Regions from separate parts of the Leuconostoc carnosum genome, predicted to be linked through region 2. Evidence: riboswitches for the same ligand, from Rfam matches in the RefSeq annotation. Region 2 holds a riboswitch; the other holds the start of a gene.

Region 1 (12,474 bases), 730 kb from region 2:
CTGGATCAACTAGTAGAGAGTTTAATTCATGATAACGGTCAAAAAGTGACCTACCCCTTATTAGATATGACGGTGCTTTATGATAGTGGCGAGCAGTACCATTTTTTGGCGCTTAATGAAGCCGCTATTAAGCAACCTATGGGGACATTGGTTGCTGATATTTATCTTGGTGGTAAATTGTTTGAACGTTTTCGTGGTGATGGGATTGCTGTTGCGACGCCAACAGGGTCCACTGCTTATAGTAAGTCAAATGGTGGTGCGGTTTTACATCCACAATTACCAGCAATTCAAATGTCAGAAATTGCTTCAATCAATAATCGTGTTTTCCGAACTTTGGGTTCACCGTTAATTGTACCGGCCGGACAAGAAATTATTATGAAACCAAAAAGTAATCGCTTTTTGGTGATGTATGATCAATCAGATATTAAAGGACATGAAATTACAGAATTGCGTTTTAAAGTAGCGGCGCAACAAGTCCATTTTGCAGCTTATCGACACGTTGATTTTTGGCAACGTGTTCATAATGCTTTTATTAGTGACATTGAATCTTAGATTTAAATTAATGAGAGGAAATGTATAGACAAGTATTGTTTATACATGACAGACACATGGAATTTACATGGACATATACTGGTAGTCAACAACGCAAAGTGCGTACATTTTTACAGGCACATGGGGTTTCACACCGCATGTTTAGTCAAATGAAACATAACGGTGGTGCTATTTTAAAAAATGGTAAGCCCGTTTATACATCAGATTACCTAGATGATGGGGACAATGTGACGATTGTCATGCCAACCGAAGAAAGTAACGATCTCGTGGTGCCGGATTATAAGCCATTAGATATTATTTTTGAAAATGAGCATTGGTTGGTTGTTGATAAACCTTATGGGATTACTACCGTTCCAGGTCATGCTGACCGTTTACATACGCTTGTGAATCAAGTGAAGGGGCACCTAGAACAAAATAATGCATCGGATTTGGTACCGCATGTTGTCACGCGCTTAGATCGTGATACATCTGGTATTGTTTTGTTAGCTAAGCATCGTTTTGCTCATGCAGTTATGGATCAACAACTGCAAGAACATACAGTTGAAAAATTTTATCTTGCTTATCCTAGTGGCATTTTATCTGAAGATCATGGTGATATTAATGCGCCAATTGGTCGTGTTGATGGCGATTTTATCAAGCGTGAAGTGCGTGAAGATGGCAAACCTTCACGGACAGAATATTGGGTCGAGCGTCGCTATGATGAAAATGGTGAGCAACCAATGACACGTGTTAAAGTGCAACTGCACACAGGTCGAACGCACCAAATTCGCGTGCATTTTAAAAATATTGGGCATCCGCTAGTAGGGGATGACTTATATGGTGGACCATTGTGGTATGGGTTACGTAGACAGGCATTACATGCTTATCATATGAAATTTTATGACCCATTTATTGAAGCGTATCGAGAATTTAATACAAAGTTGCCAGAGGATTTGAAGGGCTTACGTGATTTAGAATAATATTGCAGCGTGAGATAAATCCGGTTGATTTTGATGGCAACGCTCTAGGAAACGTATTTTTAGTCATACTAAAAAACGAAACAGAGGAGAAATAATGGCAGAAAAAGTCGATCAATTAACGGAAACGGTACAACTTTTATCTGACTTACTGCAGTCCGGGCAAGACAGTGAATTTATTGAAAGCTTTGAATCTTTACATGATTTTGAAATGGCGCAAGTGTATGCAGAATTGCCTCAACAATTTCGTGATGTCGCATGGCGTCTGCTATCTGACGATATATTAGCCACTGTCTTTGATAATATTGATGTTGATGATGTGGATATTGTACCACTCTTACAAGAAATGCCACCCCAACGTGGTGCACGTGTTTTAGATGCGATGTACACCGATAACGAAGCTGATTTATTGCAAAAAATGCCAGCAAGATTAGTGGCAACTTACTTGAGCTTAATGTCCAAAGTCAGTGCAGAAGAAGTGCGCCAGTTAATTAACTATGATCATCAAACGGCTGGTTCCTTGATGTCAACTGAGTACATTGCCGTAGAGGGTGATTTGCGAGTTGATGAGGCCATGCATTTGGTCAAAAAGCAGGCTCTAGAAGCCGAATTAATCAGCTATGTTTATGTATTGGATCATCAAAAATTGATTGGTGTGATTTCATTACGTGATTTATTGACTAATCCAGATGATTTATCTGTAGCAGATATCACAAATGAGCGTATCATTAGTGTAAAAGCTGGTGATGATCAAGAAGATGTTGCACAAATTGTTGCTGACTATAATTTCCTCTCTATTCCAGTTACTGATGACAATGATCGATTACTTGGTGTCATTACAGTCGATGATATTGTTGATGTTATTGGTGAAGAGGCGATTGAAGATTATTCTGGTTTAGCTGCTGTTAACGTTAGTCAGATTAACGATTCACCTTGGCATTCAGCTGTTAAACGAATTCCGTGGCTGATTGCTTTGTTGGTTTTGGGGATGGCTACGGCAACGCTAATCAGTTCTTATGATGATCTCGTTCGCCGCGCAGCTATTTTAGCAGCCTTTATCTCATTAATTACCGGAACTGCTGGAAATGCCGGGACACAGGCTCTGGCCTTGGCAGTACGACGTATTGCTGTTGGAAACGATGATTCTGGTTGGAAAAACTTTCTTAGTGAGTTTATCGCTGGATTAATTGTTGGTATTGCAACGGGTGTTTCAGTATTTAGTATTGTGGCTATCTGGAAACAAAATGTTGTGCTAGGTCTAGCCGTAGGCATTGCCATGACAATTGCTATTATTGTGGCGAACTTAGCTGGGTATCTCATTCCAGTATTGATTGATAAATTAGGTTTTGATCCGGCTGTGGCCAGTGGCCCATTTATCACTACTTTATCAGATTTAACGTCGGTATTGATTTATTTTAATGTTGCACAATTATTTATTTCACACTTCATTAGTTGATGAGTGTTGGCATATTGCAGACTAGGAGAGTAAAGATTATGGTAACAAGAAAAGAAACGCGTCAAGCTAGAAATAAACCTAAAAAGTCACACAAAGTTAGAACAACAATTTTGGTGATTATTGGATTACTGATATTAGCAGGTGTTGGAACAGGCGCATTTGCTTATTATAAAATGAATCGTACAATTACAAAGATACAAAATCCTTCTAAATTAACCAAAAAAGCTGATGAAATTACAGCGGCCAAAAAACCCGTTTCTTACTTATTGTTAGGAACAGATACTGGGGAATTAGGTCGAGATTACAAAGGTAGAACAGATAGCTTAATTGTCATGACGGTAAATCCCAAGAATAAAACTACAACAATGACTTCTATTGCTAGAGATACATTGGTCACTGTGGGTGGACAACAAATGAAGATCAACGCAGCATATGCTTATGGGAATGCTGATTCAGCTCAAGAAGCTGTTGAAAATCTACTTAATATTAAAATTAACGGTGGCTATGTTCTAATTAATATGGGTGGTCTAGTGAAGATGGTAGATGCAGTTGGCGGTGTTGATGTGAAATCACCATTGACATTTACAACTGAAGGTGACGATACGCAGGCCGATTCTAAAAGCCAATATTCATTCAATGAAGGACAAACTTACCATATGGATGGGAATGAAGCATTAGCCTTTTCACGTATGCGTCATAGTGATCCAAATGGCGATTACGGTCGTCAAATGCGTCAACAATTAATTATTCAAGCTGTTTTGAAAAACTCAGCCAATATCGGTACCGTGTTTAATGATTCATTATTGAATACTTTGTCAAATAATGTACAAACTGATATATCAACCGCTTCAATGAGAAATTTGGCATTGAGTTATCGTTCAGCGTTTGGTAATATTCAACAAGACCAAATGCGTGGGACAACACAAAGTATGGGAAACTTAGGTTCGGTTGAAGTTATGAGTCCATCAGAAATCGCACGTGTGCACAACATCATTTCAAAACAAATGTCGGAATAAATATTTCAAGTTAATTAAGTACTTTTTGCAAAAATATACAAAAAAATAAGTGATATACAGTTATAAACTGTATATAGTCATAAAAAAGTTGAATAAATAACCATTAGGGGGTAATATAAATACATCGAATGAATACAGAGGACAAAAACTATGGCAGAAAAATTAGTATTAGCATATTCAGGTGGTTTAGACACATCAGTAGCAATTCCTTGGTTGAAAGAAAAGGGGTATGATGTTATTGCTGTTGTCTTAGATGTTGGACAACATGGTAAGGACTTGAATGCCATTCAAGCAAAGGCTCTCACTGTGGGTGCGGTCGAATCTATTGTGATTGATGCAAAATCAGAGTTTGCCGAACAGTATGTGGCACCAGTGATTAAAGCAAATATGCTTTATGAAGGTGAATACCCAATGGTGTCCGCATTATCCCGGCCATTGATTATTAAAAAATTAGTTGATATTGCTCATGAAAATGAAGCTGGTGCTATTGCTCATGGTTCAACTGGTCATGGTAATGATCAAGTCCGCTTTGAAGCAGCAATTCACGCACTTGATCCAGAAATGAAGATTGAAGCACCAATTCGTGATTTCCAGTGGTCACGTGAAGAGGAAATTGAATATGCACACGCACATGATGTGCCAGTGCCAATCGGATTGGAATCACCTTATTCAATCGATGAAAATCTATGGGGCCGTGCTAATGAAGCTGGAATTTTGGAAAATCCTTGGAACCAAGCACCCGAAGATGCGTATGCATTAACAGCAGCCATCGAAGATGCACCAAATACACCAGAGTTTATTGATATTACTTTTGAAGCTGGCGTACCTGTAGCATTAAATGGTGAAACTTTAAATCTTGCTGATTTGATTATTCAATTGAATGAACTAGCTGGTGCCCATGGTATTGGTCGAATTGACCATATCGAAAATCGTTTGGTTGGTATTAAGTCACGTGAAATTTATGAGGCACCAGCTGCTGCTGTCTTGATGACGGCGCACAAGGATTTGGAAGATTTGACACTTGAACGTGATGTTGCTCATTTCAAGCCTATTGTTGAACAACAGTTAGCTAACCTTGTTTATGAGGCAAAATGGGTATCACCATTGTTTGACAGCTTAATGGCGTTTATTGACGATACACAGAAAAATGTGAATGGCGTTGTAAAGATGAAGATGTTGAAGGGAAACGCAATTGCTGTTGCTCGTCAATCAGAGAACAACTCATTGTATGATGAAGATCTAGCAACATATACTAGCTCATCATCATTTGATCAAGAATCAGCCGTTGGATTTATTAAATTGTGGACTTTGAGTAACACAGTCTATGAACAAGTAAACCACGTACATTCAACAGCTAAAAAAGATACAATCAAGTAGTTAATGGCGCTGTGGCGCCGTACATATTTGCAAGAAAGGAAATGCATTTGTGCTAATGACGTTAGTACAAATGTGATGATAATTATGGCAACAGCTAAACTATGGGGTGGCCGCTTTACGGCTAAGGCAGCTGAATGGGTCGACGAATTCGGTGCTTCAATTCATTTTGACCAAAAAATGGCATCAGAAGATTTAGAAGGTTCTATTGCTCATGCCAAAATGCTTGGTAAACAAGCTATTATCTCAGAAAAAGAGTCTGCGGAAATTGTAGCTGGGTTGCAGGCATTACAGAAAGAGCTGGAGAACGGACAATTAGTTTTTGATGTTAAAAATGAAGATATCCATATGAATATGGAAGCTTTGTTAACTGAGAAAATTGGTGCCGTAGCAGGAAAATTGCACACTGCTCGGTCACGTAATGACCAAGTCGCAACAGATTTTCATTTGTGGGTAAAGCATCGTTTACCAGATGTATTGACTGTATTAACCGAACTCCAAGAAGAGTTATTAATATTGGCTTCAAAACACTCAGGTACAATTATGTCTGGTTATACACACTTACAACATGCACAGCCAATTACGTACGGTCATTATCTATTAGCATATTTTGAAATGTTTCAGCGTGACTATGAACGTTTTGAATTCAATCAGAAACACACAGACATTTTACCCTTAGGGGCAGCAGCTTTAGCGGGTACAACTTTCCCAATTGATCGTGAATTTGTTGCTGAACAATTAGACTTTGGTAGCATTTACCATAACTCACTTGATGCTGTATCTGATCGTGATTTTGCGCTTGAATTTTTATCAAATGCATCTATTTTAATGATGCATTTGTCACGAATGGCAGAAGAATTGATTTTGTGGTCAACATATGAGTTTAATTATGTTGAGTTATCAGATGATTTTTCTACTGGATCATCAATTATGCCACAAAAAAAGAATGCTGATTTTGCTGAATTAGTACGTGGTAAAACAGGACGTACCTATGGATCACTCATGGCGCTATTGACAACGATGAAATCATTGCCTTTGGCTTACAATAAAGATATGCAAGAAGACAAGGAACAGGTTTTCGATGTAACTGACACAGTGATCGCGTCAGTTAAAATTTTTACGGGTATTTTGAATGGATTGAAAGTGCACGAAAAACGGATGCTAGCCAGCACACAAGATGATTTCTCGAATGCTACTGAACTGGCTGATTACTTGGCTACAAAGGGCGTACCTTTCAGGCAAGCCCATGCAATTGTTGGTCAATTAGTCTTGGCGGGTATTACCACACACACGCCACTGCAAGAAATGGCATTGGCAGACTTGAAATCAGCAGCACCACAGATTGAAGACGATATTTATAATGTATTGAAGTCGGAAACGGCTGTTAATCGACGAACGTCAATTGGTGGTACAGCAGTTGAAAACGTTAAAAAAGAGATTGTCCGTAATCAAGCAATACTGGAGGCACGTGCATGAACTCACATTTTCAAGGTAAATCATTTTTAAAAGAAATTGATTTTACAAAAAATGAATTAATGACACTCATCGATTTAGCAGCGCATTTAAAGTCTTTAAAAAAGCAAAACATTCCCCATCACTATTTAGCTGGGAAAAATATTGCCTTATTATTTGAAAAAACCTCAACTCGTACACGCTCTAGCTTTACAATTGCAGCTAATGATCTTGGTGCTCATGCCGAATTTTTAGGTAAAAATGATATTCAATTTGGCAAGAAGGAATCACTCGAAGACACGGCTAAAGTTTTTGGACGATTATATGATGCAATTGAATACCGTGGCTTTGCTCAAGAAACAGTAGAAGGGTTAGCAACTTATTCTGGTGTGCCAGTGTGGAATGGCTTAACTGATGATTGGCATCCAACACAAATGCTAGCAGATTTTCTCACGATCAAAGAGCAGTTTGGTCATTTAGAAGGGATCACATTAGCCTATCTTGGTGATGGACGTAATAATGTTGCGAATTCATTACTTGTAACTGGGGCAATTTTGGGTGTTAACATTCATATTGTAGCACCTGACAGTTTGCAACCAACGGCAGAAATTCAAACCATAGCTAATGAAAAAGCAAAAGTATCTGGTGCAAAGTTAGTGATTACGGACGATATAGCGGCAGGTGTGGTTGGCGCTGACGTATTATATACGGACGTTTGGGCATCAATGGGAGAAGAAGAAACCTTTGAAGCGAGAATCAAACTATTAACACCTTATCAAATTAATCAACAGTTAGTCGACCAAACGCAAAATGATCAAGTGATTGTTTTGCATGATTTACCAGCTTTTCATGATTTGAATACAGTCATGTCACAAGATATTTATGATCAATTCGGTATTCAAGAAATGGAAATTACCGATGAAGTGTTCCACGCACCATATGCACATCAATTTGAGCAAGCTGAAAATCGTTTGCATACAATTAAAGCTATTATGGCAGCATCTCTCGGAAACTTATTTATACCAGAAATTAAATAAAACCAAATAAAAAATACGTCAAGCAATCATATTGCTTGGCGTATTTTTTATTTGGTAGTTAGAAGATCAAATAATTATTTTAGTGCTTTCCAGCGCCAATCTTCTACTTCAGGTAAATCAGTACCCATAGATCTTGTATATGCTACGTGTTCATCTAATTTATCAGTCATTTCTTGTACGAGAGATGCATACTTGACACGTGTTTCTTGAGGCAACATTGAGATAGCTGCTTTAACCAAATTAAAGCGATCAATTTGGTTAAGTACACGCATATCAAATGGTGTGGTGATATCGCCAACTTCTCGGTAACCATGAACTTTTAGATTATGGTTGTGGCGCTTGAAGAAAATAGATTCAATCATAGGTTCATAACCGTGAAATGCGAACAGAACAGGTTTATCAGTTGTGAAGTAACCATCGAATTCATCATCACTTAAGCCATAACTTGCATCACTGCGTAATTTGAATAGATCTAATACGTTGATGTAACGTATTTTCAATGATGGCATGTAGTCGTGCAAAATTTGGATTGCCGCTAAGCTTTCAGTGGTTGGTTCAGAACCAGCAGAAGCAATAACAATATCTGGTTCTGCATCTTTATCGGTACTTGCCCAATCAATAATGCGCAAACCTTGTTTAACAAGTTGCTTAGCTTCTTCAGCTGAGAACCATTGTAGACGAGGGTGCTTACTTGCGACAATGTAGTTAATTTGTTGTGTTGTTTGAACTGCGTGTTCAAATGTTGCAACTAAACTATTAGCATCAGCTGGGAAGAATTCACGGATGAAATTGGGCTGCTTTTCATACAGCATAGTTGTCACACCTGGATCTTGGTGTGAATACCCGTTATGATCTTGTTGGAACACAGTTGAATCGGCGATGATATTCAAAGCAGGGACATCTTTACGCCATGAAACTTCACTAGAGTGGTTTAACCACTTGAAGTGTTGCACAATCATGTCATCAACTTCACGAATAAAGACTTCATAACTGGCAAAGAAACCGTGGCGACCAGTTAGCGTATAAGTTTCAAGCATACCTTCATCATAGTGCTCTGATAGCATAGAATCAATAATACGACCTTCAGTTGCCATAAATTGGTCATTTGGTTCTTTAATTGGAAGCAACCACTGGCGATTAGTAGTTTCAAAAACATCTTGGAATCGGTTAGATGCTGTTTCATCAGGTCCGAATCCTCTGAAATTAGTTGGATTATATTTAATGATATCCCTGATATAACCACCTAACAAAATAGCATCTTGAGCCAAATTGCTACCTGGTGCATCATTTTGTGTCAAATAATTATCGATATCTGGCAATGACAATGGCTTGATAATACCAGCATTTGTTACTGAATTATGTGCCATACGTAGGGATTTCTTTGGTAATACTTCTTGAATTGATTCAGCTAAGCGACCATTTTCATCAAATAATTCATTTGGTTTGTATGATTGTAACCATGACACAAGTTGTGGAATATATTCTGGATGATTTTGGTCAGCAGGAATTGGAATCTGGTGCGCACGGAATGAGTTTTCGATTGGCTTACCATCCCATGTTTTTGGACCAGTCCAGCCTTTTGGTGAACGTAATACGATCATTGGCCAAAGTGGGCGTGTGACTTCATCGCTGTTTTGTTTTGCAGCGTTGTCTCGAATGTCTTTGATTTCTTCAAAGACTGTGTCCATTGTTTTTGCCATTTCTTCATGAACTTGCATAATTGGCTTGTCAAAAGAGCTGACAAAATAAGGATGCCACCCCAAACTATGGAAATACTCGGTCAAGGTCTCATCAGATTCACGCGATAATACGGTAGGGTTGGCAATTTTGAATCCGTTCAAATTCAAAATTGGTAATACTGTACCATCATTCTTTGGATTCAAAAATTTATTAACATGCCATGAGGTAGCCAATGGCGCAGTTTCTGCTTCACCATCACCGACAACAACAGCAGCGATGAGATCTGGATTGTCTAATACAGCACCGGCACCGTGTAAAATAGAATAACCTAAAGCGCCACCTTCATGGATTGATCCAGGTACTTTAGGATCAGCATGAGATGCCACGCCGCCTGGAAACGAAAAACGTTTAAACATTTTTTGCATGCCAGTTTCATCTTGTGTTATTTCTGGAAAGACATCAGTGTAACTACCATCCAGATAAGCATTTGAAATCATGACTTGGCCACCGTGACCAGGGCCTTCGATGTAAAACATGTTTAAATCATACTTATTAATCGCACGATTTAAATGTGCATAGATAAAGTTTTGGCTAGGTATTGTTCCCCAATGGCCAATAGGATGAATTTTAATTTGATCTGCGGTGAGCTTTTCTTTAAGTAAGGGATTATCTAACAAATAAAGTTGTCCGACTGACAAATAATTTGTTGCTCGCCAGTAGGCATCTAATTTGTTAAGGTACTCTTTTGAATCAATGTTCATGTTGTAGTTCCTCCAATTTGTGACGATGTGCGTATCATGGTAAAGACTATGACAATGTAAAAAATAGTTCGAGATACAAAATACACTTTGCAAAGTATGTTGTAGAAATTTCAAGATTAATCGAGATCATGTGTCAAACACATAAGACATTGTTTTATTACCCAACTATTTTTACATAATCATCGTAATTGTTATTTTATAAAAAGTCAATACCAATAAAGTAATTGGTTCGTACCAATTACTTTATTGGTATTGACTTTTTTGGTGAAAAACAGCACAACAGTAGGACTTGAGAGAGAAAAACTGTTTTATTATAAATAATTTGACTTGCATAATTTTGAGCATGTATGATAAGATCAATATTGTTATTAATCGATTAATTAACATACTAGGGGTGCTTTTATAAAAAGCTGAGAGAGAAGTGATAGTCTTCGAACCCTTTGAACCTGATCTGTTGCAAACAGCGTAGGAAAGTATGAATTATATGAAGGTCATTTGGAAATCATATAGCTAGCCATACTATATCTAAGAGCGTTTGCAGAACAACAATGTTATTGCAGATGCTCTTTTTTATTTGGAAATTAGGAGGTATATTTTTGAATGAACGTGTATTTCTAGCTGCACCTTTTAAGCAACTTCTGAATCAAAAAAATGTTGTTGATTCAGAGAACACTCAAGTGCTTCAAACAATCATACAATTATTAGAAAATAAGCATTTTATAGTTGACAATGCGCATAAGAGAGAAAACTGGGGTGCTGAAATGATGGCGCCTAGTCAGTGCACAACAGCAGATTATTTTGCTATTAAACACTGTCAATACTTTATAGCATTTCCGGGAAATCCTGCATCACCAGGGACTCATATTGAACTTGGATGGGCGTCAGCTTTTAATAAAAAAATGATACTACTTCTTAAAGTGGGCGTTGATTATGCGTATTTAGTGCAAGGACTTGGTGCAATTGCTGATGTTGAATATTTGTATTACAAGGACTTAGCAGATTGCGTCCAAAAAATAAATCATTTTTTCAAATAATAATTATGAACATCCTGACCGTAAGGAATCATCAAAGTAGTAGTTAACTGAGGAGTTTAATTTTATGACAACATATGAAACTTTTGATGATGCCTATGTATCAGTATTAGCAGACATATATCATCATCCAGAATATTTTAATGAACCAAGAGGATTTAGTAGTCGTGAAAAACTGGCTGTTAATTTTAAAATTAATCAGCCAACACAAAGAGTTGTTTATAGTCGAAAAAGAAAAACAAATATTATATTTAATTTTGCTGAGGCTTTGTGGTATATCACCGGAAATAATAGTCTTGACTACATCAGTTATTATAATCAGCGAATGCCTGATTACTCAATGGACGGTCAAACCTTGACGGGGACTGCTTATGGTACCAAACTTTTTCATTTTGGAGAGGGAAATTTAAATCAATGGCAAAATGTTAAAAAAATATTGCTACAGGATCCAGATTCTAAGCGCGCAGTTATGCAAATATTTGATGCCACTGAATTGACAATTGAACGTAATTTAGACGTTTCGTGTACTTTAGGATTACAATTTTTTGTTCGCAACGGTCGATTAGATATGGTGTCTTACATGCGAGCAAATGATGCTTTTCGTGGTATTGTCAGTGATGTCTTTTCGTTTACATTGATACAAGAGCTGATGGCACGAGATCTTCATTTAGAAGTGGGTCATTATTATCATAATGTAGGCACGATGCATATTTATGAGCCGGACAATCAGTGGGTTAAACATGTGCTGGCAGAAGAAAGATACGACACGTTCGAATTACCAAAAATGCCAAATGAAGAGAATTGGCAAATGATTAATACATTGATGTATTATGAAGAAAAATTGAGAAATAATAAGTTATTAATGGATTGGCAAGCTATTCAACAAACAGGGTTGTCACCATACTGGCAACAAATTTTGGCATTATTTAGTATTTATCAGATGATTCATTATCATCAAAAAATAGATCGTATATTATTTCAGAAGCTACTGCCAGTGTATCAATATTTAATGATTAACAAATGGCCAACAGTATTGGCAGGAATATAAAGGGGGTATTATGGCAAAAAATCTTTTTAGTGATGCCTCAGTGGCTAATCAATTTAATCAATATAATGATGTACTAGAACAAGTACTAGGTTATCATTACGTGATATCTGC
Region 2 (12,474 bases):
AATAGACCTGGTAGATATGAACTATATCTTGCTTTATCAAAGATAATACCAGGATAAACAAAATATGCACGACTTGCTAATCGTTTTTTGGCTTCGTTTTCGACAGCACGTTTGGCGTTAAGATAAGGTTTCATAAAGAAAGGACCTGTATTTGCTGAAATAAATAAGAACTTTGGTGTAGGTTCCGCAACCAGAACGTCAATAATACTTTTCGCTGGCTCATAGCTACTGTTTTGATAATTTTGTTTTTTAATTGGGTTCGGTAACAAGATACCTATTGCATCAATAATCCAGTCGGCATCTGCGACAATGTGTTGCCATTCCGTAGGATTACTGAGGTCTACTGCATGATAAAAAGTTTGATCCTTAGCATGTGATGAAAATGGGTGCCTGGATAAACTGTGTACTTCAAAAAATTCTGGTGAAAGTTGTTGAATAATACCTTGTCCAACAAATCCAGTGCCACCGGCAATGACAATTTTTTGTTTTTTCATAACATCCATATTTTAAAACCCTTTCAAATTGTATTGTGGTAGGCTTGGAAATTAAGGATAGGGCAAATGTAGTTACCTCACTAATAAAACATGTGATATCTGCCCAGTAATTGTGAACATAAAAAGTAGCAGCAAGGGGATGATGACAAGTGACAATTTCGTTTTCCAAATATCAGGGTATTTTATGTTGATATGATAATAATTTTTGACATAATATTGAACACTTTACATTGGTATTTCAATAATTTCTGTTCATCATAGTTGATAAAAATATTACTATAAACAAGAGATATAGCGCCATTAAAACAATAAAAATAATAAATTGGACTAAACCTGCACGGTTCCATGTCGCTTGCACAGCCTTAAATGTGTCAATATCTTTATAATCGCCCTTTTGCCATGCCCACTCATTACCTTTAAAGCCACAAACAAACATCCAAAATAAGTTAAACACTGGAATCAAGCAGAGCAAAGGTAGATAAGTTTTGTTACCTATACCCCAGAATACATTGTACATGAAGGCGCCCCAGTTCCATCCTCTAATCTCATTTGGTACGGTTATGCTATTCTCGTCCATAATATTTTCTCCTAATCTTTTTAACATGTGTCAGTGTAGTGATTGAGCGATGTGCATTATATGCCATCCTCATTGTTAATCAAAAGAGATTGCATTTGTTGCATAAAATATCATACTCTAATTAAATCATACCATTTACGAGTTGGTCGGTGGGGTTTGTTGTTTGTCATCTAGGATAAACTAAATGTAGTTATTATAAAAACATCACGCGTTTAAAAAAACACATGTTCTAACTTAATATTAGAGCATGTGTTTTTGAAATAAATTAGAACCACAAAGGTAACATGATGGCTGATGCTGCAATGGCATCATATTTTGTGGCATATTTTTTGATTTGGTTATGTAATATAATTGCTGCTTCAGGCAGTTGATTTTTTGTTTCCCAGTAATACAAAACAAGACTTTTAATCATTTTTGAAGCGACCAAATGATAGTTTTGTGTCTTATCTAATTCTTTTGCATAATTAAGAATCATGTCGCGTAAATCAGGCTGTGCTTTCACTTGTGGATCAGAAAACGCAACGCTCATCTGGTCTAAGATTGTTTCAACTATTTCTTCTTGTGAAGCCATACTTCCCCCCTAATTATTTATATACTTGTGTGGCGCGTGGATCTGTTAAAAAGTGTGTTATTTCATTAACCCATTACGATTATCCCAAATGTAAGAAATCGCCAGAATAAGTAAACCTAAGTTAGAAGCTAAAATAGCAAAGGTAGATTCGTTCATAATCCAGCTAACTAACGAAACAAACATCAAAATTAAAGCTAAAATAACGACATATACTGAACTTTTTTTCATAATAATCTCCTTGGCAGTTTAACGTGATTACGAGGCACGTAGGGTCATGATTTATATCATGTTGTATTGTCAAATCAGAGTGCAGCTTTTTTCCACTTGCGTATTTTTGTTCTGAACGTGCCAAAGGGTGCAACAGAGTTGATATGAACCCATTTCCAAACTGGCCATTGTGCAGTAGTAGTTGCCCATTGACGTTGATTTGGTTCAAATAAAACCTCATCTGGGAGATTACTTACGAGTTCACATAGTGCGTCTACTTTTTGGTTGAGCAAGGTAATTTGTTCGGAGATGTCATAATCAGCGTAGGTATCATAAAATGACTGGTATAAACCACCTAAATTATTCCATTTGTAGCCTTTAGCAGGGACGACGACTTCTTTACCATGACGTTCATCAGTTTCCCAACCTAACAAGGCGGTCAGCCAACCTAGTTGATAGGATAAGTTTTCACTAGGCGTACGATCGACACCATCGACATGGTGATCTTTTAGTGCGTTTGGAATAGCAGTAAATTCATTGATATATTTTGAATAACTGAGTTCAATCGCGTGTATTAATTCGTTTTTATTAGCATATGATTTCATTGAGTTAGTACCCGTTCTTAACAGTTTTGTGACCAGTAGAGGGATATGTAGCAAATTATTTTATATTATTAGTGTAGCAGATTATGGTTGTATTATAAAGATTAGCAGATATCATGTTAATTTTGTAACAATATTTTTTAATTTGGCGTTATATTATTAAAAATGGTAGGATAGAAGTAGTTAAATAAATCACGGTTGGGCGAAAGCTTCAAGAAATGAATTGGTCGGGGAACCAATTATTTCTTGGAGTTTTTTGAATTAAGGAGAATGTCATGGTCTATGTATCAATTATACTGTTAATTATTGTCACAATAATATTTGGAAAGATAGGTGTTAAGTTAGGATTTTCAGAAGTTGTCGGACAACTGTTAGCTGGTATTGTATTGGGAGGTAGTGTATTTAATATCGTACAACCAACTAATTTAATTCATGTGATATCTGAAATTGGTATCTTATTACTAATGTTAAATTCCGGTATGTCATCTGACATCAAAGAAATGAAAAAGTATATTAAAGCATCCGTTCTCATTGCTGTAATGGGTGTTCTTGTTCCGGCAATTGTATTTCCTATAGCATTCATTTTATTAGGTTACAGTATACAAATTGCGATTTTTTCAGGCGTTATTTTCTCAGCTACGTCAATTTCTATTACTTTAGCAGTATTAGCTGAGCAAAAAAAATTAGCAACGACTATGGGTGCTATTATCCTTTCGGCTGCGGTTTTAGACGATATTATTGCATTAATTGCGGTTATTCTATTTTCAATATTTGTCGGTGGTGGTGGATTAGGTATTAATAGCTTATTACCACTAGTTGCTTTTGCAATAGGTATTTTATTACGAAAAGTATCTTTTTCGCAACAACTGTCTAGTGGTTTTAATATGATTGGGCAATGGGTGTTTTACCCCGTATTCTTTGGTGCCATTGGTTTAGGCTTATCTGTACAAAATTTAAATGATAAAATTTTGCCAATTATTATATTTAGTGTGTTAGCAGTCATCACGAAGTTTGCAGGCTCATTTATTGGTGCAAAAATAGCCGGATTAAGTCAAAATATTGCTAGTGCTATTGGGGCTGGAATGATTTCCAGAGGAGAAATGGCACTTGTGATTACGCAAATAGGTATATCATCTAAAATTATCAGTGAAGCGACATCTGGTGAAGTTATCATAACTGTCATTATTTCTACGATTGTTGCACCGATACTGATGAAACCGTTGTTTAGCAAGGTATAGATCATTTGATGCTAAATAGAGGATAGGCATGAATTGATTGATTGTTGTAAAATATGTTCATGATGAAAAATAGTTTTATGTTAGCAGCAGATGAAGTGTTATCGGATGAGCAGACAGAGATTGTCACGCAAGCAGTTCATTTTGTTGAAACCAGTTTACAACAAGACCAAAAACGTATTTTTGTTATCGAAGGTGGTGCAGGTGCCGGGAAAAGTGTGGTATTGCTTGATATTTTTAAACAAATACAAGAAAAAAACATGCAACAAAATCAACAATCAAGTCACTATTTACTCGTCAATCATGCGGAAATGTTAAAGATTTATCGTGATTACGCTGGTAGCCAGCCTCTTTTTAAGAAGAATCAATTCTTGAAACCCACGTCTTTTATTAATCAAATGGATAAGAGGAAAGCCGTAGCAGATGTTGTTTTAATTGATGAAGCACACTTATTGTTAACTTCGCCAGACCGTTATAATAAATTTAAACAAGATAATCAGTTAGTTGAAATCATCAAGCATGCGCGCGTTATTGTTATGGTTTTTGATCCAAAGCAGGTTCTGAAATTTAAAAGTATGTGGAACAATCAATTATTAATGCGCATAATTGCGCCATATCATCCTGTGGTTGAACATTTAACCAAACAATATCGGATGACTGGGCAAAGTGAAGCTGTGGTGAAATGGATTGATCAGCTGACGCAAGATCGACAAGTGGCACAATTAACAGCGGTGAAAGATTTTGATTTTCGAGTATACGATGATGCCACAGCAATGTATCAGGCGATTCAGGAAAGAAACCAACAATTGGGAATGTCACGTATATTGGCAACGACTGATTATAAATATACTGTTAATCGCGGGACATGGTACGTCACATTGGGTAATTTTCAATTACCATGGGATCAATTAGATACTGGCACAACACCGTGGGCAATGCGGCCAGACACAATTAATGAAGTGGGATCTGTTTATACCATCCAAGGGTTTGATTTGAACTACGCGGGTGTTATTATTGGCCCTAGCATTCAGTTTGACGAACAACTACAGCAATTGGTGATTGATCCCCATCTTTATGAAGACAAAGCAGCTTTTAGGCAGTTAAAAGGGCAATCATTTAATCGTCAGGCAAAAGAAGAATTAATGCTCCATGCATTAGAAGTACTTCTAAAACGCGGTCGATATGGGCTTTATTTGTGTATTGCAGATCGCAGGTTACGCCGACATATTTTGAAACAAGTGAGTTCTGAATTGTGTGTTAGTGATAAATAGATACTATAAAACTACAGATATTGACAAGATAATAAAGTGATGGTAAGCTTCATAATATAATTGAATAGAAAAATATCTGGGGTGCCTATTATTTGTTTGGCTGAGAATATACCCATATAACCTGATCAGATTAGAATCTGCGTAGGAAGATGTGATTAATAATATTATTTATTGAACTGTTTTTGCGTGCTTTTAACGTAGGAAACAGTTTTTTTGTATTTTGGCAAGTGATTTTAACAATTGAGAGGTTAATCAATGATAATGACTAATAAAAATGTAGATTACTCGCTTTACTTAGTGACCGACAGATATGATTATTCTGATAAAGCATTTTTACAAATTATTACTCAAGCTTGTGAGAGCGGTGTGACTTTGCTAGAACTAAGAGAAAAAGATGTCACATCAAAAAGATATTTTGAGTTAGCAAAATCTGTGAAACAGGTAACAGATCGTTTTGATATTCCGTTGATTATTGATGACAGAGTAGATATTTGTCTGGCAGTTGACGCAGCCGGTGTTCATGTTGGTGATAACGATTTGCCAGTTTATAAGGTACGCCAAATGATTGGACCAAATAAAATACTAGGTGTTTCAGTTAAAGATATGGCTCGTGCGATTGAAGCCAAAGAACAAGGGGCAGATTATTTTGGTGTTGGTGCCATTTACCCAACAAAAACAAAAGTAATTACCAAACATACATCAATTGAAACGTTGAAAAATATAACAGAGCAAATGAACATACCGGTCAATGCAATTGGTGGGATTAAAGAAGACAATATTAGTAGCTTGAAAAATACTGGTATTGCTGGCGTCTGTATGGTGAGTGACATCATGCAAGCACCTGATGTTCAAACAAAAGTAGCTCATGTATTAGGTCAGGTAAAAAAGATACTATAGATAAAGTATTTGGGTAACGCCAATGATAGCATTCAGTTTTTAGTCAATTAACCCGGAACGCTAAGAGAAATTGTGTCATAAATAGTATGATATGTAAAATGATGTAGAAAGTAGACTAAATAATATTAAAAAAGCTATATTCTTAATCGAATTAGCTTTTTTAATACGTTTAGAACAAGCAGTACATGAGTTTTAAAGTTATCCCGAGAAATACAAAATACTTATTGTGGAAAGTCATTTTCTCAAAGCGTGTTGTATTATTTGACGACAAGATGTATACTTACTATTAGTAAGAAAGAAGGATTAAAAAATGACTAAATATGGTGTGGTAGTAGGTTCAATTCGAAAGAATTCATATTCAAAGGGCGTAGCTGATGCTTTGGTAGCGGGGTTACCTGAAGATTCAGAAGTGACTTATATTGATATTCATCATCTACCTTTATACAATCAAGATTATGATGCAGATTCACCTGAAGAATATACAGCATTTCGTTCAGTAATAGCAGCGCAAGATGCCTTCATTTTTGTGACACCTGAGCATAATCGTAGTATTTCAGCAGCGCTGAAGAATGCACTCGACGTTGGTTCACGTCCATGGGGTCAAAACAGTTGGGCTGGAAAGCCAGCTTTGGTAGCGTCGCAGTCAATTTCTGGGATTGCCGGTATCTTAGCTAACCATGTGTTACGCCAATCTTTGGTTTTTTTGGATATGACGACAATGCAACAACCTGAATTATATATTGGGAATGTTCAAAATCTAGCAGATGAAGAGGGACATATTACAAATACTGATACACAAGCATTTTTGGCTAGTGCAACACAACAATTTGTCTTGTTTGCAGATAAGTTAATCGGCTAAATTGTTTGGCTTCAATTTGCTGATAGGCAAGGGATACGTGTCCTCATGAAAACGGTTCTGGACAATTAGCAACAACAGTTGGCATGGTGTCCTTACTGTCGTTGATGACTTATTGCGAATGCTTAACTTTTATTTGAAAACAGATTAAAAAAGCGCCTTCTTTATAGAAGAGCGCTTTTTTAAGACATTTAATGATGTACTAAAAATGGGGTTACAATATTTTTTTTGCTTTTTGCGTATTAGCAAAATGTAATTTAGCAAAGTGATTGAGATCCAAGCCTTTTTTCATTAGTTTAGCGGCAATGATATCAACTTGATGTCCAGCACCGATAGGGAGCAACATACCAGCTTCTTCACTCAATCTAGCAATGGCATCAAGTTCAACAACACGTGCCAAAATTGAAGCGGCAGCCACGCTTAGATGGTATTGTTCACCCTTTGTTGTAAAATAAACATTTTGATTAACAATATGTGATTGTTGCGCATTGCGTAAATATTTGTAATAAGTACTTTCTTGAGCAAATTGATCAATCAAAATGCCATCTGGCACATTTGGGGCAATTTTTTCTAATACCTTACCCAGGGCAAAATTGTGAGAAATTGCCTTCATTTGATTGACATTATTTTTTGTTTGTAGCACATTATATTTTTCAGGCATAATGTTAACAACATGATGAGGTAAATGATGAATAATTTCTGGGGCAATTTGTTTCATTTTCTGATCAGTTAATGTTTTAGAATCAGCAATGCCAAGTTGGCGTACCCAATCAAGATTATCTTTAGAGACATAAACGGCAGCTGTGGTTAAGGGACCAAAATAAGCACCCGCACCAACTTCATCGGAGCCAAGAACTGACCAATCAGCGAAATCTCGTGGTATACTAATGCCTGGTGTTGTATTTTGTCTCACAATGGCATGTGACTCCTTCTGAGGTTCAGTATGCCAGCGCGCGGCTTCCTGTGCGAAGCCAGCACCTTGGAACATTACTTTACCTGATTGATAACCGGTAATGGTTGCGCGCGGTGTTTTCGCTGCAAAAATTGCGCCGTTTGGTAATTTTGATGTCAGCTGTTTAGCATAATAAGATGCCATTTTTTTTAATTGTGTTTGAGAAACTTGGATAACTGTTTGCATACGATCAATTATATCAAGTTTTAGCTGGTAAGAATATGGTGTATAATTGATTAGACACTATTAAGGAAAAGACTATGGCAGGAAAAAACGATAAACGACGATACAAGGCAAATATTGCTGGCAAAAGTTACACGATTTCAGGTCATGCTAGCTTGCCACATTTTAAAGCAACAGAAACATTATTTAATAAACAATGGACACAAATTCAAACAGTTGCGCCTCAGCTAAAGCCACTTGAACAAGCTGTTTTATTAACTTTCAATACCTTATCTGATCAACTTTACAAGCAGGCTGAGCTAGACGAATTGCAGAAGCAAATCACGTCATTACAAGCAGAATTGGATGAGCTACGGCAATCTCAAAAATCAACATCAAAACGAGAGCCTAAGAGTGCAATTACATCGATTATTGATGATGCTAAACATGATAGTCAAGTAAGGTCAACTAACAAACTATTTAAACAGGATAAAAACACATGATATTATTGATAATTGCAGTTATTTTTGTACTAGCTTCACTGCTTTCAGGATACCGACATGGTTTTGTAAACGGGCTCTTACGCTTGGCATTGTTAGTCGTCGTGTGGTACATTGCGATTAAATTTGCCGAGCCATTAGGAGCAGTATTTTCAAATTTTGTGAGCGGACAATTTGTACGAACAGATGTCCCACAAGATGTTGCCAATCAAGGCTCAAAATTTTTAGCTTCAGGTCTCACGTTTACAATACTGTTAATCATAGGAGGAGCAGTTAGTCATTATATTCTGAGGTCACTCAGCATTATTCGACGAATTCCATTATTAGGATGGGTTGATGGTGTTCTAGGTGCGATACTATATGGCTTAATTAGTGCAACAATTACCTTTTTTGCGCTACAGTTGTTATCCGTCATACCGAATGTATGGCTTCAGGATCAATTTTTGAATACACCTTTACTAAATGAAATATTAGATAACGCACCATTTTTTGCTCAGCAAATCTATCAATGGTGGTTATGAGTGGTGAACTTTTGAATAGAAAAAAAGGATAGCGTATTTTGCGCGTAGATGGATGAATAAAAAAGTATTACAAACTTTAGAATATGACAAAATAAAATTGCAATTGCATGCTTTTTTGCTGACACCAGTTGGGCGGCAAGAAGCAGACGCGCTGGCACCCGAAACAGACATCGACAGGATTAATTATTGGCTACTTGAAACGGCTGATGGTGTTTTAATTGATCGTTTAAAAGGTGGGTTGCCAATTTCTAAACTGGCGGATATTACACCACATTTAAAACGATTAAATATTAATGCTAGCCTGAGTGCCACTGAGTTATCAGAAGTAAGTACGGTACTACGTAACACAAGCACAATTGCTAATTTTTTTGAGCAGCTACAAGATGAAGTGATTGGCGAATCATTACAAGTATTACCTGAACAAGCACAAAATCTTGAAATATTACAAGATGTCACGCGACAAATTCAAATAGCTATTGATATATCGGGGCGAATTAATGATGAAGCCTCTTTTGAATTGAAAGCCATTCGTGGCAAGATTATTGGTCATGAAAATGCAGTTAAACATCAGATGCAAGATTATACGCGTGGTAAAACAGCACAGTATTTGAGCGACCCAATTGTGACTATTCGTGCTGATCGCTATGTGTTACCGGTTAAAGCTGAGTACCGTAATCAGTTTGGCGGTGTTGTTCATGACCAAAGTCAAACGGGACAAACGCTTTATATTGAGCCACAAGCAGTTGTAGAGTTAAATAATAAGTTAAGCGAATTACGTGTTAAAGAAGCGGTTGAAGAGCAACATGTGCTGCAAGAGTTATCTGCTGCTTTAGCACCACATACTGTAGAAATAGCTAATAATGTGAAAATTATTGGTCATTTTGATTTTATTAATGCTAAATCCAGATTAGCTGCCCGCTTAGATGCCATGCAGCCTACGGTTAATCCAAATAATCACGTGAATTTGCAACAAGCTTGGCACCCTTTGCTAGATAAAAAAATTGCAGTAGCTAATGATATTGTTTTAGGTGAAGACTATAAAGCAATTATTATTACAGGACCTAACACTGGTGGAAAAACAATTACCATCAAAACATTAGGTTTGCTGCAATTAATGGCGCAATCAGGTTTATTTATCACAACAAAACGGCCATCCACAGTTGGCATTTTTAATGAAGTCTTTGCTGATATTGGTGATGAACAATCTATTGAGCAAAGTTTATCCACCTTCAGTTCACATATGGCCAATATTGTTTCAATGCTTGATAATATTGATGATCAAACACTGGTTATTTTTGATGAATTGGGTGCAGGTACTGACCCCGCCGAAGGGGCGGCTTTAGCGATTGCTATTTTGGATAAAGTTGCTAGTTTGGGAGCGTATGTTATTGCCACCACCCACTATCCAGAATTGAAATTATATGGTTATAATCGTCCAGAAACAATCAATGCTTCGATGGTATTTGATGTTGAAACGTTGCGACCAACTTATCAATTTATGATGGGGGTGCCTGGTCAGTCCAATGCCTTAGCTATCGCTAAACGACTTGGGTTGGGGGAGGATGTGATTGGTGCAGCCACAGCATTAACAAATGAATCAGATCAAGATTTAAATAACATGATTGCCGATCTGGTAACAAAGCGGGATCAAGTTAATAAAGAACGAGAGATTCTTGAGTTACAATTGAAGACGACTGATGAGCAAGCCACGGCGTTTGAAGAAAAGCAGCGCCAACTAGAAAAAGATCGCGCACAGATTGTCTTAGATGCTAAAAATGAAGCCAATCATATTGTAGCGTCAACAAAAAAACAAGCTGAGCAATTGATTTCTGAGATACGTAAGGAACGTCTAAACGCAGGTCAACAGACAGGTCAGTTTAGTGAGCAAGACCTACAAGCTAAAAAAGGTCAATTAGAAAAATTACGTCAGAATAATAGTTTAGAAAAAAATAAAGTCTTACAACGTGCTAAGCGTGCCAAAGCGCTTGCTGCTGGTGATGAAATTTTGGTTAAATCTTATAGTCAGCAAGGTACTTTAGTTAAAAAACATAGTAATGGTCAATGGGAAGTCGAGATGGGTATTTTGAAAATGCTTGTCGATGAAGACGATGTGGTTAAAACTGAAGCAACTGCCAATGCCCAAAAATCTAAAGCAAAACAGAAACAAAGAAAAGTTGTGAAAACAAAAACAGCTGGAAATACAGTACGACAGACAGCTAGTGCTAAGTTAGATCTTCGTGGTGTACGATATGAAGCTGCGTTATCAGAATTAGATCGGTATTTGGATACTGCGGTGTTAGCAAATCTTGGTGCGGTCGAAATTATTCACGGTAAAGGTACAGGTGCTTTACGTAAAGGTGTAACAGAATTTTTACGGTCGGATCGTCGTGTAAAGAGCTTTCATTTTGCCAGTGCCAATGCCGGTGGGGATGGTGCGACAATAGCAGAATTAGCTTGATATAAATTTTAATAAAAAACAATATGATTATTAGATCATATTGTTTTTTTGTGATTATGACGACAGTCATATGTTTTTAAAAGAATTTATTGTGTTGAAATTTGATATTAAAAGTGGGAAAATTAATGAGTTCGGATTAGTAAAGGAGAATACTAAATATTGATTTTAGTAAAAATATAATGATTGAAAAATATTTTGATTTAAGTGGTAACCATACTTCAGTGAGAACAGAATTTTTTGCTGGATTAACAACTTTTGTGTCAATGGCGTACATTCTGTTTGTTAATCCCAGTGTATTGGCTGCAGCGGGGATGGATAAAGGGGCTGTTTTCACAGCAACTGGTTTAATTGCTGCTATTGCAACGATTTTTATGGGCGTAGTGGCTAAGTACCCCTTTGCAATTGCACCAGGCCTTGGGATTAATGCATTCTTTGCCTACACGGTAGTACTTGGTATGGGTGTTAGATGGCAAACTGCTCTAGCAGCGGTTTTTGTTTCTGGTATTATTTTTTGGTTATTAACGGTCTTCAAAATTAGAGAGATCATTATTAATGCAATTCCAGCCGATTTAAAATCAGCCATTGCTGGTGGTATCGGACTATTTATTGCTTTTCTGGGTTTGTCGGATGGAGGCGTTGTAGCAGCCAATAAATCAACAATTATCGGTTTTGGTGACTGGACACAACCGACAACAATGTTAACATTATTTGGTATTCTATTAACTTTTGCTTTATTTGCCAGGAAAGTACCGGGTGCAATTTTTATTGGTTTAGTTCTGACAGCTGTGGCTGGGTTGGTCACAGGGTTGATTCATGGGCCAAACAGCGTTATCAGTGCTGTTCCGAGTTTAGCACCAACATTTGGTCAAGCCATTTGGGGTATCAAGGATCTAGGTTCGTTACAAATGGTAGTAGCCATTCTGACTTTCTTACTGGTCGCTTTTTTTGACACAGCAGGTTCATTAGTTGGATTAGCACGTACAGCAGGTTTTTTAAAAAATAATGAATTACCAAATGCGGGTAAGGCATTGATGGCCGATTCTGTTGGTATGCTGGGTGGTGCGTTGCTCGGCACATCACCGACAACCGCCTATATTGAATCATCAACTGGTATTATGGTTGGTGGACGTACTGGGTTAACATCAGTATTTACTGGTATATTATTTTTACT

The links. Region 2 has a riboswitch for thiamine pyrophosphate ahead of thiE (thiamine phosphate synthase). Riboswitches for the same ligand answer to the same signal wherever they lie in the genome.
Region 1: it holds a riboswitch for thiamine pyrophosphate, as region 2 does, so the genes downstream of both, FGL89_RS01940 (hypothetical protein) here and thiE (thiamine phosphate synthase) in region 2, are expected to answer to the same signal.

Annotation. Positions count from the first base shown of each region.
Region 1 is NZ_CP042374.1:408,709-421,182, reverse strand. Features, by position in the region: gene FGL89_RS01980 (NAD kinase) at 1-552, shown strand, start outside; gene FGL89_RS01975 (RluA family pseudouridine synthase) at 609-1,511, shown strand; gene mgtE (magnesium transporter) at 1,606-2,964, shown strand; gene FGL89_RS01965 (LCP family protein) at 3,003-3,980, shown strand; gene FGL89_RS01960 (argininosuccinate synthase) at 4,131-5,357, shown strand; gene argH (argininosuccinate lyase) at 5,442-6,830, shown strand; gene argF (ornithine carbamoyltransferase) at 6,827-7,843, shown strand; gene FGL89_RS01945 (phosphoketolase family protein) at 7,918-10,284, opposite strand; TPP riboswitch at 10,665-10,773, shown strand; gene FGL89_RS01940 (hypothetical protein) at 10,881-11,318, shown strand; gene FGL89_RS01935 (thymidylate synthase) at 11,383-12,363, shown strand; gene FGL89_RS01930 (class I SAM-dependent methyltransferase) at 12,374-12,474, shown strand, end outside.
Region 2 is NZ_CP042374.1:1,269,323-1,281,796, forward strand. Features, by position in the region: gene FGL89_RS06390 (NAD-dependent epimerase/dehydratase family protein) at 1-503, opposite strand, end outside; gene FGL89_RS06395 (hypothetical protein) at 733-1,071, opposite strand; gene FGL89_RS06400 (bacteriocin immunity protein) at 1,337-1,642, opposite strand; gene FGL89_RS08655 (hypothetical protein) at 1,700-1,870, opposite strand; gene FGL89_RS06405 (ClbS/DfsB family four-helix bundle protein) at 1,945-2,454, opposite strand; gene FGL89_RS06410 (cation:proton antiporter) at 2,727-3,689, shown strand; gene FGL89_RS06415 (DUF2075 domain-containing protein) at 3,743-4,957, shown strand; TPP riboswitch at 5,025-5,122, shown strand; gene thiE (thiamine phosphate synthase) at 5,219-5,854, shown strand; gene FGL89_RS06425 (NADPH-dependent FMN reductase) at 6,165-6,713, shown strand; gene rnhC (ribonuclease HIII) at 6,925-7,848, opposite strand; gene zapA (cell division protein ZapA) at 7,923-8,327, shown strand; gene FGL89_RS06440 (CvpA family protein) at 8,324-8,845, shown strand; gene FGL89_RS06445 (endonuclease MutS2) at 8,898-11,303, shown strand; gene FGL89_RS06450 (NCS2 family permease) at 11,483-12,474, shown strand, end outside.